Regions from separate parts of the Shewanella sp. SM87 genome, predicted to be linked through region 1. Evidence: predicted binding sites of a transcription regulator. Region 1 holds the regulator's gene; each other region holds the start of a gene.

Region 1 (4,527 bases):
TCAAACGCCGAGCAATGAGATTCTCATCGGGTTGCTCGGTATAGCGTAGCGCCACGTCGACTCTCTCATCTACCAATTGCGCAAAACTGTCCGACATCACCAGTTGAATGTTGACCTTAGGATGAATTTTAATAAAGCGATCAACGACATAAAACAGACTGTGCTGCCCAAGGCCAATAGGCGTAGCGATACGAATACTGCCTACCAGTTCACTGTTATGGCTGTGGGCACGACTCTCCATGGCAGCAACTTCACTTAAGATCCGCTGGCAAAATTGTAGCGCTTCCTCACCCTGCAAAGTCAAGCTGGCGCTGCGCGTGGTGCGGTGTAATAAGCGTAAACTCAACCACTGCTCCACTTCTTGAATATGACGGGAAACCTGCAGGCGGCTGAAGTCTAAATGTTCGGCAGCTTTGGTAAAGCTGCCACAGTTTGCGACTTCGACGAAACTGCGTATAGCGGCAATTTTATCCACATTAGTATCCTATATTGAAACAATCATGCTCAATTATTGATGTTTATTAGGTGAAAAACTGCAAGTAAACTGGATCCAATGTAAATCATCTGAGTGAGACAATGAAATGAAAATCGCAATTTTAGGTGCAACGGGTTGGATCGGTGGTGCAATTTTAAAAGAAGCACAGAGTCGTGGACATCAAGTGACAGCGTTAGTGCGTGATCCAAGTAAGTTATCCGTGGCTGACGTGGCAGTACGTGCCGTGGATTTAGAGCAGCCATTGGTCGCCGATACCTTTGCTGGCGTAGATGTCGTGATTGCCGCCGTTGGTGGCCGCGCCCAACAAAATCATGGTCTAGTGGCGAGTACGGTTCAGCATTTACTGGATGTGCTGCCTAACGCTAACGTGTCACGTTTATTGTGGGTCGGTGGTGCTGGGAGTTTAGAAGTGGCGCCGGGTGTGACGCTGGTCTCTAGTCCAGATTTCCCAGCAGCATATAAAGATGAGGCGTTAGCTCAGGGTGAAGCTTTGCAGGTATTCCGTGCGGCGCAAACGGCAATCAATTGGACCTTTGTGAGCCCAGCCGCTGAGATTTATCCCGGTGAGAGTGAAGGCCCGTACCGTCTTGGTGGCGACAGCTTCTTTACCGATGCTAATGGTCAAAGCCGTATCTCTGTAACCGATTACGCAAAAGCCATGGTAGATGAAGCCGAAAAGGGCACTCACCCAAACCAGCGCATCAGTGTGGCTTACTGATATCGTTATAGTTGAGTTAGATATTGTGAGTTAGATATTGTGCTGGAATGTGTAACGTAATCGGGACAATGGCCAAATAACCAGCGCGGTATTGCACTTCAAAATGTACAGATAAAATAGAACAGGTCAGCTCACTGACCTGTTTTTTTATTCTGCGTAATTGAATAAAGATTTGATGGTTTCTAAGGTATCGGCGATATCTTGGATGCTCGATGGGCAAATAAAGATAGTGTCATCACCGGCAATCGTACCCAAAATGCCTTCTGGTTTACCGATAGAATCCAATAAACGGGCAATCAGCTGCGCGGCACCTGGGCTAGTTCGCACGACGATCATAGCTTGATTGTGATCGACGTCGAGTACCAAATTCTTCAGTGGGCTACCCGCGGTGGGTACGCCTAATTCGGCTGGTAAGCAATACACCATCTCTTGCTTAGCGTTGCGAGTCCGCACTGCGCCGAACTTGCTGAGCATGCGTGACACTTTCGATTGGTTAATATTACCAAAGCCTTCAGCTTGCAAGGCGGTGACGATTTCACTCTGAGAGCCAAAGCGCTCTTCTTTTAAAATCGACTTAAAAATTCTAACAAGGTCATCCTGATTCTTGGTCGTTTGCATAATATTATTATTCGTTATTCAAAAAAACAGGCCCATTTTGAATATTTTTAGAAAAATTGTCAACAAATAACCAGATTGGTTGAATAAAAATTCACTAAGCCCCAGTGGTTAAGCGTTTGTAGGGGGCGTAAAAATCCCAATTTGAGTAATTGTTCTACATTGCTTCTACGTTATTCCGGAATTCTTTTGTCCCACGACTAAGGGATAATTGAAATTGTTGTGACATTCCAGTAATGTGACGCCAACGCAAATTAGATCCATGTCACACATATCCGAGAAATAACGGAGATAACTATGAAAGTTGCTGTACTTGGTGCTGCTGGTGGTATCGGCCAGGCTCTTGCCCTACTGTTAAAAACTCAATTGCCTGCGGGTTCACAATTGTCTCTATATGATATCGCACCGGTAACTCCGGGTGTTGCGGTTGACTTGAGCCACATTCCAACTGCTGTTGAAATCAAAGGTTTTGCTGGTGAAGATCCAACGCCTGCCCTCGTGGGTGCTGACGTTGTTCTAATTTCTGCTGGTGTTGCGCGTAAGCCTGGTATGGATCGTTCTGATCTGTTCAATATCAATGCGGGTATCGTTCGCAACCTGATCGAAAAAGTAGCGGCAACTTGCCCTACGGCTTTGGTTGGCATTATCACTAACCCAGTCAACACGACCGTAGCTATCGCTGCAGAAGTGATGAAAAAAGCGGGTGTTTACGATAAGAACCGTCTGTTCGGTATCACGACATTAGACGTGATCCGCTCTGAAACTTTCATCGCCGAATTAAAAGGCCTGAACGTTGCTGACGTTAAAGTGAATGTGATCGGCGGCCACAGCGGCGTGACTATTCTGCCATTACTGTCTCAAGTTGAAGGCGCGACTTTCACTGACGAAGAAGTGGCAAGTTTGACGACTCGCATCCAAAACGCGGGTACAGAAGTGGTTGAAGCTAAAGCCGGTGGCGGAAGCGCGACTCTGTCTATGGGTCAAGCGGCTTGCCGTTTCGGTCTGTCTCTGGTTCGTGGTCTGCAAGGCGAAGCTAACATCGTTGAATGCGCCTATGTTGACGGCGGCAGCGAGCATGCTGAATTCTTCGCACAACCTGTGCTGTTAGGCAAAAACGGTATTGAAAAAGTACTGCCTTACGGTGAAGTGAGTGCATTCGAAGCTAACGCTCGTGATTCTATGTTAGATACGCTGAAAGGCGATATCAAACTAGGCGTTGATTTCGTTAAATAATCTTTCGGATAATCTTTTTAGATTATGACGAATTAAAAACGGAGCCATTGAGCTCCGTTTTTTTATGCCTGGGTTTTACATTTTACCAGGCGAATTCAGTCGATCAGCGGCGCTTAGTGGGAATTTGGCAGTTATCATCGCAGCGGGCTTTGCCCGTCAGTAAATAAGAGATGCGATATCTGTTTTTTGCGAATCTGAGATAGCACCAATCGGCCACAGTTTTAATCACGGGCAGGCGTAATAGTTGGATCCAAGCGCGTGTTCCTGTCAGTGCCCACGCTTTGCAAGTGACATCTAACCCGAGTAACACTTCGCCCGTTGCGGTTTCGCCATGGAGAATCGTATTAGCGTAGTCTCTATCGATATGGCTGAAGCGCTTACTAAAGTCTGGCGCATTTAAATCCTCAAGCGCAATCAAGTTCTTCGGATCGCGCGCTTTCAGTTGACGCATTTCGGCGCTACATAATGGACAATTTCCATCGTAAAAAATCCGCAGTTCCATCGGTATTACCTCTGATGACTTGATCACAATACTTGAAGTGAGTACTCAAGCTTGGTTTTCTTCTACCCTATACGCAGAATAAAGGGTTTTAGATCGAAGCGATTGTAGAACGGATCAGCATCTCATTGGGCTTTTTGTTAGGTTAAATTCAAATGAGTGCAGTAACATCTTGGTTATTCATCAGTTTAACTTGATTGCTGATTTTTAAGCGAACAAGGTAAAGCCTGACCAATAACGACTCAAAAGGATAGGTATGACATCTCCCATCATAATCACAGGCGTGGGTAAGCGTATCGGTTACGCCTTAGCCAAACATTTTCTCGCCCAAGGTCAGCAGGTGATTGGTACCTATCGCAGCCATTACGCTAGCATAGATGAGCTGAACGCCTTAGGTGCGACTCTGTATCCCTGTGATTTTTATGACGATACTCAAGTGCGATCCTTGATTGATGAGTTAGCTAAGCTGCCGCAAATTCGCGCCATTATTCACAATGCCTCGGACTGGCTGCCGGATCCTGTGCTTACAAAGAATGAGCCTTTCAAGAGTGCCACTTTTGCACCGAGCCAAGTGCTGCAGCGGATGATGCAAGTGCATGTGAGCGTGCCCTATCAGTTGAACTTGGCCTTAGAGGCGCAGCTACGTGCCGCTGCTGGCGATGAAATCGGTGCGAGCGATGTGATTCATATTACTGACTATGTGGCAGAGAAGGGCAGTCAGAAGCATATCGCCTATGCCGCCAGTAAAGCCGCGCTGCACAATATGACGCTATCCTTTGCCGCCAAATTTGCGCCCGAGGTGAAAGTGAATTCGATTGCGCCGGCGATGATCCTATTTAATGCAGGAGATGACGTTGCCTATCAGCAAAAAACCTTAGCCAAAGCGCTGTTGCCGAAAGAGGCGGGGAATGAGGAGATTATCGACTTAGTCGAATATCTGCTGAATAGCCGCTACGTCAGCGGTCG
Region 2 (4,527 bases), on a different contig from region 1:
GCTAAGATATCAGGATTCCTCACCAGCGCAAGTTGCATTTCTTCGGTCGATTTTTTGATCTTACAGGTAGCAATATCACTAGTGCGGTAGTCTGCAACGGCGGCGCAGCCAATAAAAATATCTTTTTTATCAACGTTATCCATAACAGCATCGAGCATATTTTGCGCCGATTCAACATCAATCCGTGTCACGCCTTCTGGGGTGCTGAGATTTACTGGGCCTGAGACTAAGGTGACTGCTGCACCCATATCTGCCGCGGCTTTGGCGAGTGCAAAGCCCATTTTTCCAGAACTGTGATTTGAAATGTATCTGACGGGATCAATTGCTTCACGGGTTGGTCCGGCGGTAATCAGCACCGACTGGCCTGCAAGAGGCTGCGCAGAGACTTCTTTTGTTGCAAAAAAATCACTGGCTAGCTCGGCAATTTCTAGCGGTTCGAGCATGCGTCCAGGACCCACTTCACCACAGGCCTGACTGCCACTGGCGGGTCCCCAAAGTGTCAAACCACGTGATGCTAGGCTAGTTAAATTCGCCTGCGTAGCCAGATTGCGGTACATCTGCTGATTCATTGCTGGACACAGGGCAATTGGCGCCTCAGTGGCAAGACATGTGGTGGTGATTAGCTCATCGGCCATGCCTGCATTAATCCGCGCCAATAGGTTTGCGGTTGCAGGGGCTATGATGACGAGATCTGCCCAACGAGCAAGTTCTATGTGGCCCATGGCTGCTTCTGCTGCAGGATCGAGCAGGCTAGATGCCACTGGATGTCCAGATAAGGCTTGCAGCGTCAGAGGCGTGATAAATTCCATCGCACTTTGGCTCATCACCACACGCACATCAAAGCCACGCTCTTTTAAGCGACGGACTAAATCAGCACTTTTATAGGCCGCAATACCGCCGCCAATGCCCAGCAGGACGTTTTTATTTGTCAGACTCACAGACATCATCCGAGATAGAAATAATGCCGGCAACAATATCACAAAGCGGTGAATTTTAGTGACTCTCCCAGTTCAAAAAATCTCGTCCATACTCAGTAAAGTGAAAATATGTGAGATGACAGGGAGGTCGCATGGGCATTAAAGATTGGCCTGAGGGGGAAGGTCCCAGAGATAAACTGTTACAAAAAGGAGCTGCGCAGTTGTCGGACGCTGAATTACTGGCAGTATTACTGCGTAACGGTTTAGCCGGATTAAACGCGGTTGACCTTGCTAGGTCGCTTATTAGCGAGTTTGGCGGCCTCAGAAACCTGCTCTGTGCCCCAAGAAATCAGGTGTGTCGACTTCCGGGCGTAGGACCTGTAAAATACGCCCAGCTTCAAGCTGCGGCCGAATTAGCGCGGCGTGTAGCGCAGGAAAATCTGCAAAGAGGTCAGGTTTTGACAAATCCCGATTTAACTCGGGACTATTTAATGCGACAATTGGCCGATCGCTCCTATGAAGTGTTCGCAGTTTTACTGCTGGATAGCCAGCATAGAGTGATTCAATTTGTCGAATTATTCCGCGGCACAATAGACTCAGCCTCAGTGTATCCACGTGAAGTGGTGAGCTTAGTGCTGGAGAAAAAGGCCGCAGCAGTTATAGTTTGTCATAATCATCCGTCTGGTATTGCCGAGCCCAGTCAGGCTGACCGACGAATAACTGAGCGATTAAAAAATGCGTTAGCAACCATAGACGTATCCTTGTTGGACCATATGGTTGTAGGTGATCGAGAGATAGTTTCTTTTGCAGAACGAGGCTGGATTAATTAATCTAACACTTGATCTTCACTCTGTGATCGTGTATAAAATGCGCCCTCTTTGTGCCTCGGGCGACGGCCATACGAGGCACATTAATGCTCGAGCGTTAAAATTGTTTTTGGAGAAGATTGACATGTCAAGAGTATGCCAAGTTACTGGCAAGAAGCCGATGGTTGGTAACAACCGTTCGCATGCAAAAAACGCGACCCGTCGTCGTTTTTTACCTAACCTACAAAACCACCGTTTTTGGTTAGAAGAAGAAAAGCGTTTCGTACAGTTACGTGTATCTACTAAAGGTATCCGTCTGATCGACAAAAAAGGTATCGAAGTTGTTGTTGCTGAACTTCGTGCCCGTGGCGAGAAGGTATAATAGATCATGGCTAAAGCTAAAGGTAATCGTGAGAAGATCAAATTAGTTTCTACAGCTAAGACTGGTCACTTCTACACAACTGAAAAAAACAAGCGTAACATGCCTGAAAAAATGGAAATCAAAAAATTTGATCCAGTTATTCGTCAGCACGTTATCTACAAAGAAGCCAAAATCAAGTAATCCTTGGTTAGTGTTTCGAGAAAAGCCCCTTATTTAAGGGGCTTTTTTTTGCATTTTTTTAGTGGCTAGTCATCAAGTTGAGATAATTGCCTCGCAAACTTAAGCCGCTGAATCATCCCCTGTGAAGTTAAAAAAGTGTGAACACTTGCTGAAAATATAAAATAGTGCGGTTCTAAGCACTTTAAATCATCAAATCTGCACTTTAGTGAGAATAAATTCTTTATATGTGAATTAAAATGCAATACCATACGCGAAAGTTAGCGATTCATTCCTGGTGTGTCATAGTGACGCTGCCAGCTCAAAAATGAGGTGTAAATAACGCGTGCGTACCACTGAACTGGTTGATGGATTTCGTCATTCTGCCCCCTATGTTAATGCTCACAGAGGTAAAACTTTTGTGGTCATGCTTGGCGGTGAAGCTTTGGCTCAAAATCAATTCCGCGCCATCTTAAATGATGTCGCCCTGCTGCACAGTTTAGGGATCAAAGTGGTGTTGGTATATGGCGCTAGGCCGCAGATTGATGCTGCATTAGCCGCCAACGGTATTGCACCTGCCTACCACGACGGTGTGCGTATCACGGATGAAGATTCGCTCAAAGTGATTAAGCAAGTTGCGGGTGCACTGCAATTTGATATCACAGCGCGTTTATCCATGAGTTTAAGTAATACGCCGATGCAAGGGGCGCAAATTAACTTAGTGAGCGGCAACTTTGTTATTGCTCAACCACTGGGTGTGGATAATGGTGTGGATTTTTGTCTGAGTGGCAAAGTGCGTCGTATTGATGTGCAAGGCTTAAAACGTCAGCTAGATAATCACTGCATCGTATTGATGGGGCCGATTGCGGCTTCGGTTACTGGTGAAAGCTTTAATCTCACCGCCGAGGAAATCGCGACTCAAGTGGCAATTAAGCTTAAAGCAGACAAGATGATCGGCTTTAGCTCACAGAACGGTATTCTCGATCGTAATGGCGATGTGATTGCCGAGTTGATGCCAAATGATGCGCAAAACATCATGAACAAGCTGGCCGAGCAAGGGTCAGCTTGTGTTGGTACTATGGCGTTTCTCAAAGCCAGTATCGATGCTTGCCGCAATGGCGTACCGCGTTGTCATTTAGTTAGCTACCTCGAAGATGGCGCCTTGTTGCAGGAACTGTTTTCTCGCGAAGGGATAGGCACACAAATCGTCACTGAGAGTGCTGAGCGTTTACGCTGTGCGTCGATCGCTGATATTGGCGGTGTGTTGAACCTTATCCGTCCATTGGAGGAGCAAGGCATTCTGGTGCGTCGTAGTCGTGAGCAGCTTGAGATTGAAATCGAACAGTTCATGTTGATTGAGCGCGACGGTTTAGTGATTGGTTGCGCTGCGCTCTATCCTTTTGAAGAGGACAATGCGGGTGAGTTTGCTTGTTTAGTGGTGCATCCCGATTATCGCGATGCCGACAGAGGGAGCTTACTGCTGAAGAACATTATCAATCAGGCCAGAAACCGTGGTTATTCACGCTTGTTTGCATTGACAACTCGGAGCATTCATTGGTTCTTAGAGCATGGTTTTGTGATTGAAGATGTTGAAGCACTGCCACAGAAGAAGAAGCAGTTGTATAACTATCAACGCCGCTCAAAAATTCTCGCGCTCGATCTCTAAGCCGTTCTAACTCAATCTAATCAATGCCAGCCTAGTACTCATATTAGCGCTGGCATTTTTATTGACATAATATGTCTTTATTGGCAGATTAAGGCTTCACTGCACGGGAGATACTGCCAATGAGTCCTCAATTTTTTGAACTCGCCCCTTTAACCCAAACCTCTATCTTCAGCTTTATCGTCTTATTGCTCGGTTTAGCGGGTATCTTGCTGATGTTATGGCTAAAAAATATGCCTAAGATAGCGAAATCGGCGAGTCTAGGCATATTGTTGGTGATGATGTGCGGATCTTCTTGGGTCTTCTATCAATCTAATAGCGCCGAATTAGTGTTAACCGATACAGAGCTCACATTGGATGTTCCCTTCTATAAAGTGCAGTTATCCCGTGTGGATTTATTGCCCGCCGAGGCACGCATAGTCGATTTGCAACAAGAGGCAGATTTAACGCCGAGCTTTAAAACCAACGGTATAGGCATGCCAGGATTTCAATTGGGCTGGTTTAAGTTGCAGGGGAAAGGCAGGGCATTTTTGGCGATAACAGATAAATCGCAGTTAGTGTTAGTGCCAACGACTAAAGGCTACAGTTTATTACTAACAGTGC
Region 3 (4,527 bases), on a different contig from region 1:
TTTGTGTGCAGGACCACCCCCGCGACCAATGCTGCCACCACGGCCATGGAATAGTGTGAGCTTGACGCCCGCTTGCTTACAAACTGTAACTAACTGCTCTTGGGCGTGATACTGAGCCCAAGCCGCCGCCATAACACCGGCATCTTTAGCTGAGTCAGAGTAGCCAATCATGACCTCTTGCATGCCCTTGGTATAGCCACGATACCAGTCAATATCGAGCAAATCGGTAATACATGCAGCGGCGTTGTTTAAGTCGCTTAAGGTTTCAAACAGTGGCACCACGCGCATTGGATGCGAACAGCCTGTTTCTTTGAGTAACAGTAAAACCGTTAAGACATCCGATGGTTTACCCGCCATCGAAATCACATAGGATCCGAGTGCTTTTGCCGGATGTTTAGCAATCAAACGACAGGTATTAAGCACTTCGGCCACATCGGCCGAGGGTTGCCAGTTACTTGGGATCAGTGGACGACGGTTGCTGAGTTCACGTAATAAGAAGGCTTGCTTCTCAGTCTCGTCCCAATGGTTGAAATCACCCATGCCGAGATAGCGAGTTAACTCGGCGAGCACATCGCTGTGACGGCTGGCATCTTGGCGAATGTCGAGCCTGAGCATATGAATGCCAAAGCAGGCGAGACGGCGGAGAATGTCGAGCAATAAACCGTTGGCGATTAAGCGCATACCGCAGTCGGTTAAACTCTTATAGAGCATTTCTAGCGGCGCTTTGAGATCGCTTTCTTGCCAAATCAGGCTCGACTTATCGACTTCAGGATTGTGGCCTTCGATGCGCGCATTTAAATAATCTATGGTGTCACGCAGTCTTTGACGAATAGATCGCAGCACGTGGCGGTAAGGTTCGCAGCTGTTATTGGTATAAGCCTTTAACTCATCATTGGCTTCTTCCATCGACAGTTCACCGACCAGCAGTACTATATCCTTTAAAAACAATCTTGCCGCCGCATGGCGGTTGCGATCGAGCACTTCTTGGGTGACTTTAGCGGTCACAAAGGGGTTGCCGTCACGATCGCCGCCCATCCAGCTAGAAAAACGCACTGGCGCGATATCAATCGGCAATTGTTGGCCCGTGCGTTGCTGAACTTGGTCATTAAGCTGTCTTAGGAAGTCAGGCACCGCATGCCAGAGGGATTCTTCGATGGTGGATAATCCCCAGCGGGCTTCATCCACTGGGGTGGGGCGTTCGCGGCGGATCTCATTCGTGTGCCAAATCTGGGCGATTAATTGGCGTAGACGCAGATTGATCTGTTGACGTTCTCTATCCGATAGTTGGTCGTTTTCTTGCTCTGTTAAGCAGTCGACAATGGCGGCGTATTTTTGGATCAGGGTGCGACGGGAAATTTCAGTGGGGTGCGCTGTTAGCACCAGATCGATATCCAGTGTTTTTAGACAGTCGAGCATTTTAGCTTGGTCGACACGACCATTGAGCATGCGGCCTAGGAGTTGTTCCACTGGGTCTGGCACGCAGACAAGTTCGTCGCAATTACGACTGATAGTATGAAATTGCTCGGATAAGTTAGCTAAGTTAAGAAATTGGTTAAAAGCTTTTGCAAAAGGGACTAATTCTTCGTCTGGCAAAGCTGTCAGTAACTCGAGCATTTGCTCTCTGGCGGCTTGATCGCCTCGGCGTGAGTCTTTGGCAAGCTTACGGATCTGTTCAACCTTCTCAAGAAAAGAGTCCCCAAGATGGGTACGCATAGTATCGCCAAGGATTTGGCCTAACATACTCACGTTCGATCTTAATGACGCATACATATCTGTCATATTGTCTGCCATGGTTACTGACATAGTTACTCCGAATAGAAAAACATGAAAATTCCGCTGTGCATTTAGCCCGTTAGCACAATACCTATCACTTGGGGCTATGGTCAACAGCAGAACTTATAACTTATACGACTGGCTTATCCGATATGCAACCAATCACGGTATTTGATGAAGAATATTCAATAGAAATGCGAAGTCACGCAATATTTTTTGATGATTAGTGCAAGTGAATATGAAGTGCATTATTTTATGCTTTGCAGACATGTATCTTAGCTGTTAATGAAAAGGACTGATTTTGACTCATGTTGACCCTGGATAACTGTGTTATTAACGAGTTAGCTGAATGGGAGGCGTGTCTTCGATATCCCAGTTTGAGCTTAAAATATGAAAATAAATTAAAAATATATATTCACATATATTGCATAAGTAGATCTTTGTGGTAGTCTAGCCATCAGTTGAGATGAGTCACCCCCTGTGACCTGTAGAGTGAATATCATGATGTACAGTATTAGCCTGACAGTGAATAAAATAACAACCTATTACGATTTCCTGCGACGATAGTCTTGTCATCATAGATATACGCGGTTGCGTGTAAGCTATTCATCTACTCTTTAAGTTTCTTTGATTCGGTTAATAAGACAAAACACATGAAAAATATCGCCATTATTGGTGCCAGTGGTTACACAGGCGCGCAACTGACCGCTTTAATCCATGCAGAAGCAGAGCTGACGATTCAGGGGTTGTATGTTTCTGAAAACAGTTTAGATAAAGGTAAACCTTTAGCGGATTTGTATCCTATTTATAGCCATATCGCATTAACGCTGTCGCCATTGTCCGATGAAGCTAAGGCAAAAATCGTTGCTGAAGCAGATGCCGTGGTCTTAGCGACTGAGCATTCAGTAAGCTTGCATTTAGCGGCTTGGTTTTATGCACAAGGTTTGGCGGTATTCGATTTAAGCGGTGCTTATCGTTTCAGCGATGTGGCGCAATACCCTAAGTGGTATGGCTTTGAGCATGAATATCCTGAAGTTTTAGCCAAAGCCGTATACGGCCTTGCCGAATGGAATGCCAAAGAAATCGCTGCGACTAAGATGATTGCCGTACCAGGTTGTTACCCGACTGCATCGTTGACAGCGTTAAAACCATTGGCGAGTTTACTGACATCGGCTTATCCGGTGATCAATGCGGTGAGTGGCGTAACAGGTGCGGGCCGTAAAGCGCAGTTACACACCAGTTTTTGTGAAGTGAGCCTGACACCTTACGGCGTATTAGGCCACAGACATCAACCCGAGATCGCCACTCAGCTTGGCCAAGAAGTGATATTTACACCGCACCTTGGTAACTTTAAGCGTGGCATTTTAGCGACCATTACCGTACAGCTAAAACCGGGCACAACGACTGCCGATGTGGCCGCGGCCTATAGCGTGTATGACAAGGCGCCATTGGTCACCGTGAAGCACAATCAGTTCCCGAAAGTGGACGATGTGGTGCTGACACCTAACTGCCACTTAGGTTGGAAGTTTGATGAGAATAGCGGTTACTTAGTGGTAGCCAGTGCCATCGATAATTTGATGAAAGGTGCTGCCAGCCAAGCGCTGCAATGCATAAAGATTCATTTTAACCTTTAATTGTTCATCCTTATTTAAGAGAGTCGTCAAGATGTCTACAAACAACTCAGTATTAGTGCTTAAAGTGGGCGGCGCGCTGCTGCAATGTGAAATGGGGATGGCGCGATTGATGGATACGGCTGCGGCTATGTTAGCTAATGGTCAGCAAGTGTTGATGGTGCATGGCGGTGGTTGTTTGGTGGATGAACAGTTAGCGGCCAACGGCATGGAAACCGTCAAATTAGAAGGTTTACGTGTGACTCCGCCCGAGCAAATGCCGATTATTGCCGGCGCACTTGCGGGCACTTCGAACAAAATCCTTCAAGGCGCAGCGACTAAGGCTGGCATTGTGAGTGTGGGCATGAGCCTTGCCGATGGCAATACTGTCTCGGCTAAGATTAAAGATGAGCGTTTAGGCCTTGTTGGCGAAGTCACGCCAAAGGATGGCACTTATCTTAAGTTTATCCTTGAGCAAGGTTGGATGCCGATTTGTAGCTCTATCGCCATGATGGACGATGGTCAAATGCTTAACGTCAATGCTGACCAAGCGGCGACGGCATTAGCCAAGTTAGTAGGAGGCAAGTTAGTGCTACTGTCGGATGTTTCTGGGGTGCTTGATGGTAAAGGCCAGCTCATCCACAGTTTAAATGGCAAGCAGATAGCAGACCTTGTTAAGCAAGGTGTGATCGAAAAAGGAATGAAGGTCAAAGTTGAAGCTGCGCTCGAAGTCGCGCAGTGGATGGGGCAGGCGGTACAAGTTGCCTCGTGGCGTGATGCAAGCCAATTAATCGCATTAGCAAAAGGTGAAGCCGTAGGAACACAAATCCAACCATAAGTGGAGTAGGTTATGAAGCATTTACTATCGATAAAAGACTTAACCCAGCAGCAGTTACAGGATCTCATTGCCTTGGCCAAAACGATTAAAGCCAATCCGGCTGAGTATCGTCATGCGCTGGATGGCAAGAGTGTGGTGATGTTATTTGAAAAGCCCTCACTCAGAACACGCGTTAGCTTTGATATCGGTATTAATAAGCTCGGGGGCCACTGTTTATACCTAGATCAGCAAAATGGTGAACTGGGGAAACGGGAATCGGTTGCTGACTTTGCTTCTAACCTGTCCTGTTGGGCCGACGCAATTGTG

What was found. Region 1 encodes ArgR, which controls arginine synthesis, uptake and breakdown. Its sites were predicted from a motif close to ANTGAATANNTATTCANT; they were not measured.
Region 2: argA (amino-acid N-acetyltransferase) is a predicted target of ArgR. The motif match lies at 2,511-2,528, and genes of this name have one in related genera.
Region 3: argC (N-acetyl-gamma-glutamyl-phosphate reductase) is a predicted target of ArgR. The motif match lies at 2,176-2,193, and genes of this name have one in related genera.

Annotation. Positions count from the first base shown of each region.
Region 1 is NZ_JAKKSC010000019.1:39,093-43,619, forward strand. Features, by position in the region: gene L5M11_RS15390 (LysR family transcriptional regulator) at 1-475, opposite strand, end outside; gene L5M11_RS15395 (NAD(P)-dependent oxidoreductase) at 582-1,214, shown strand; gene argR (transcriptional regulator ArgR) at 1,362-1,832, opposite strand; gene mdh (malate dehydrogenase) at 2,127-3,062, shown strand; gene L5M11_RS15410 (thiol-disulfide oxidoreductase DCC family protein) at 3,166-3,564, opposite strand; gene folM (dihydromonapterin reductase) at 3,818-4,527, shown strand, end outside.
Region 2 is NZ_JAKKSC010000017.1:74,452-78,978, forward strand. Features, by position in the region: gene coaBC (bifunctional phosphopantothenoylcysteine decarboxylase/phosphopantothenate--cysteine ligase CoaBC) at 1-947, opposite strand, end outside; gene radC (RadC family protein) at 1,070-1,747, shown strand; gene rpmB (50S ribosomal protein L28) at 1,869-2,105, shown strand; gene rpmG (50S ribosomal protein L33) at 2,112-2,285, shown strand; gene argA (amino-acid N-acetyltransferase) at 2,608-3,927, shown strand; gene L5M11_RS14575 (PH domain-containing protein) at 4,047-4,527, shown strand, end outside.
Region 3 is NZ_JAKKSC010000023.1:3,332-7,858, forward strand. Features, by position in the region: gene ppc (phosphoenolpyruvate carboxylase) at 1-1,803, opposite strand, end outside; gene argC (N-acetyl-gamma-glutamyl-phosphate reductase) at 2,427-3,407, shown strand; gene argB (acetylglutamate kinase) at 3,439-4,221, shown strand; gene L5M11_RS16820 (ornithine carbamoyltransferase) at 4,234-4,527, shown strand, end outside.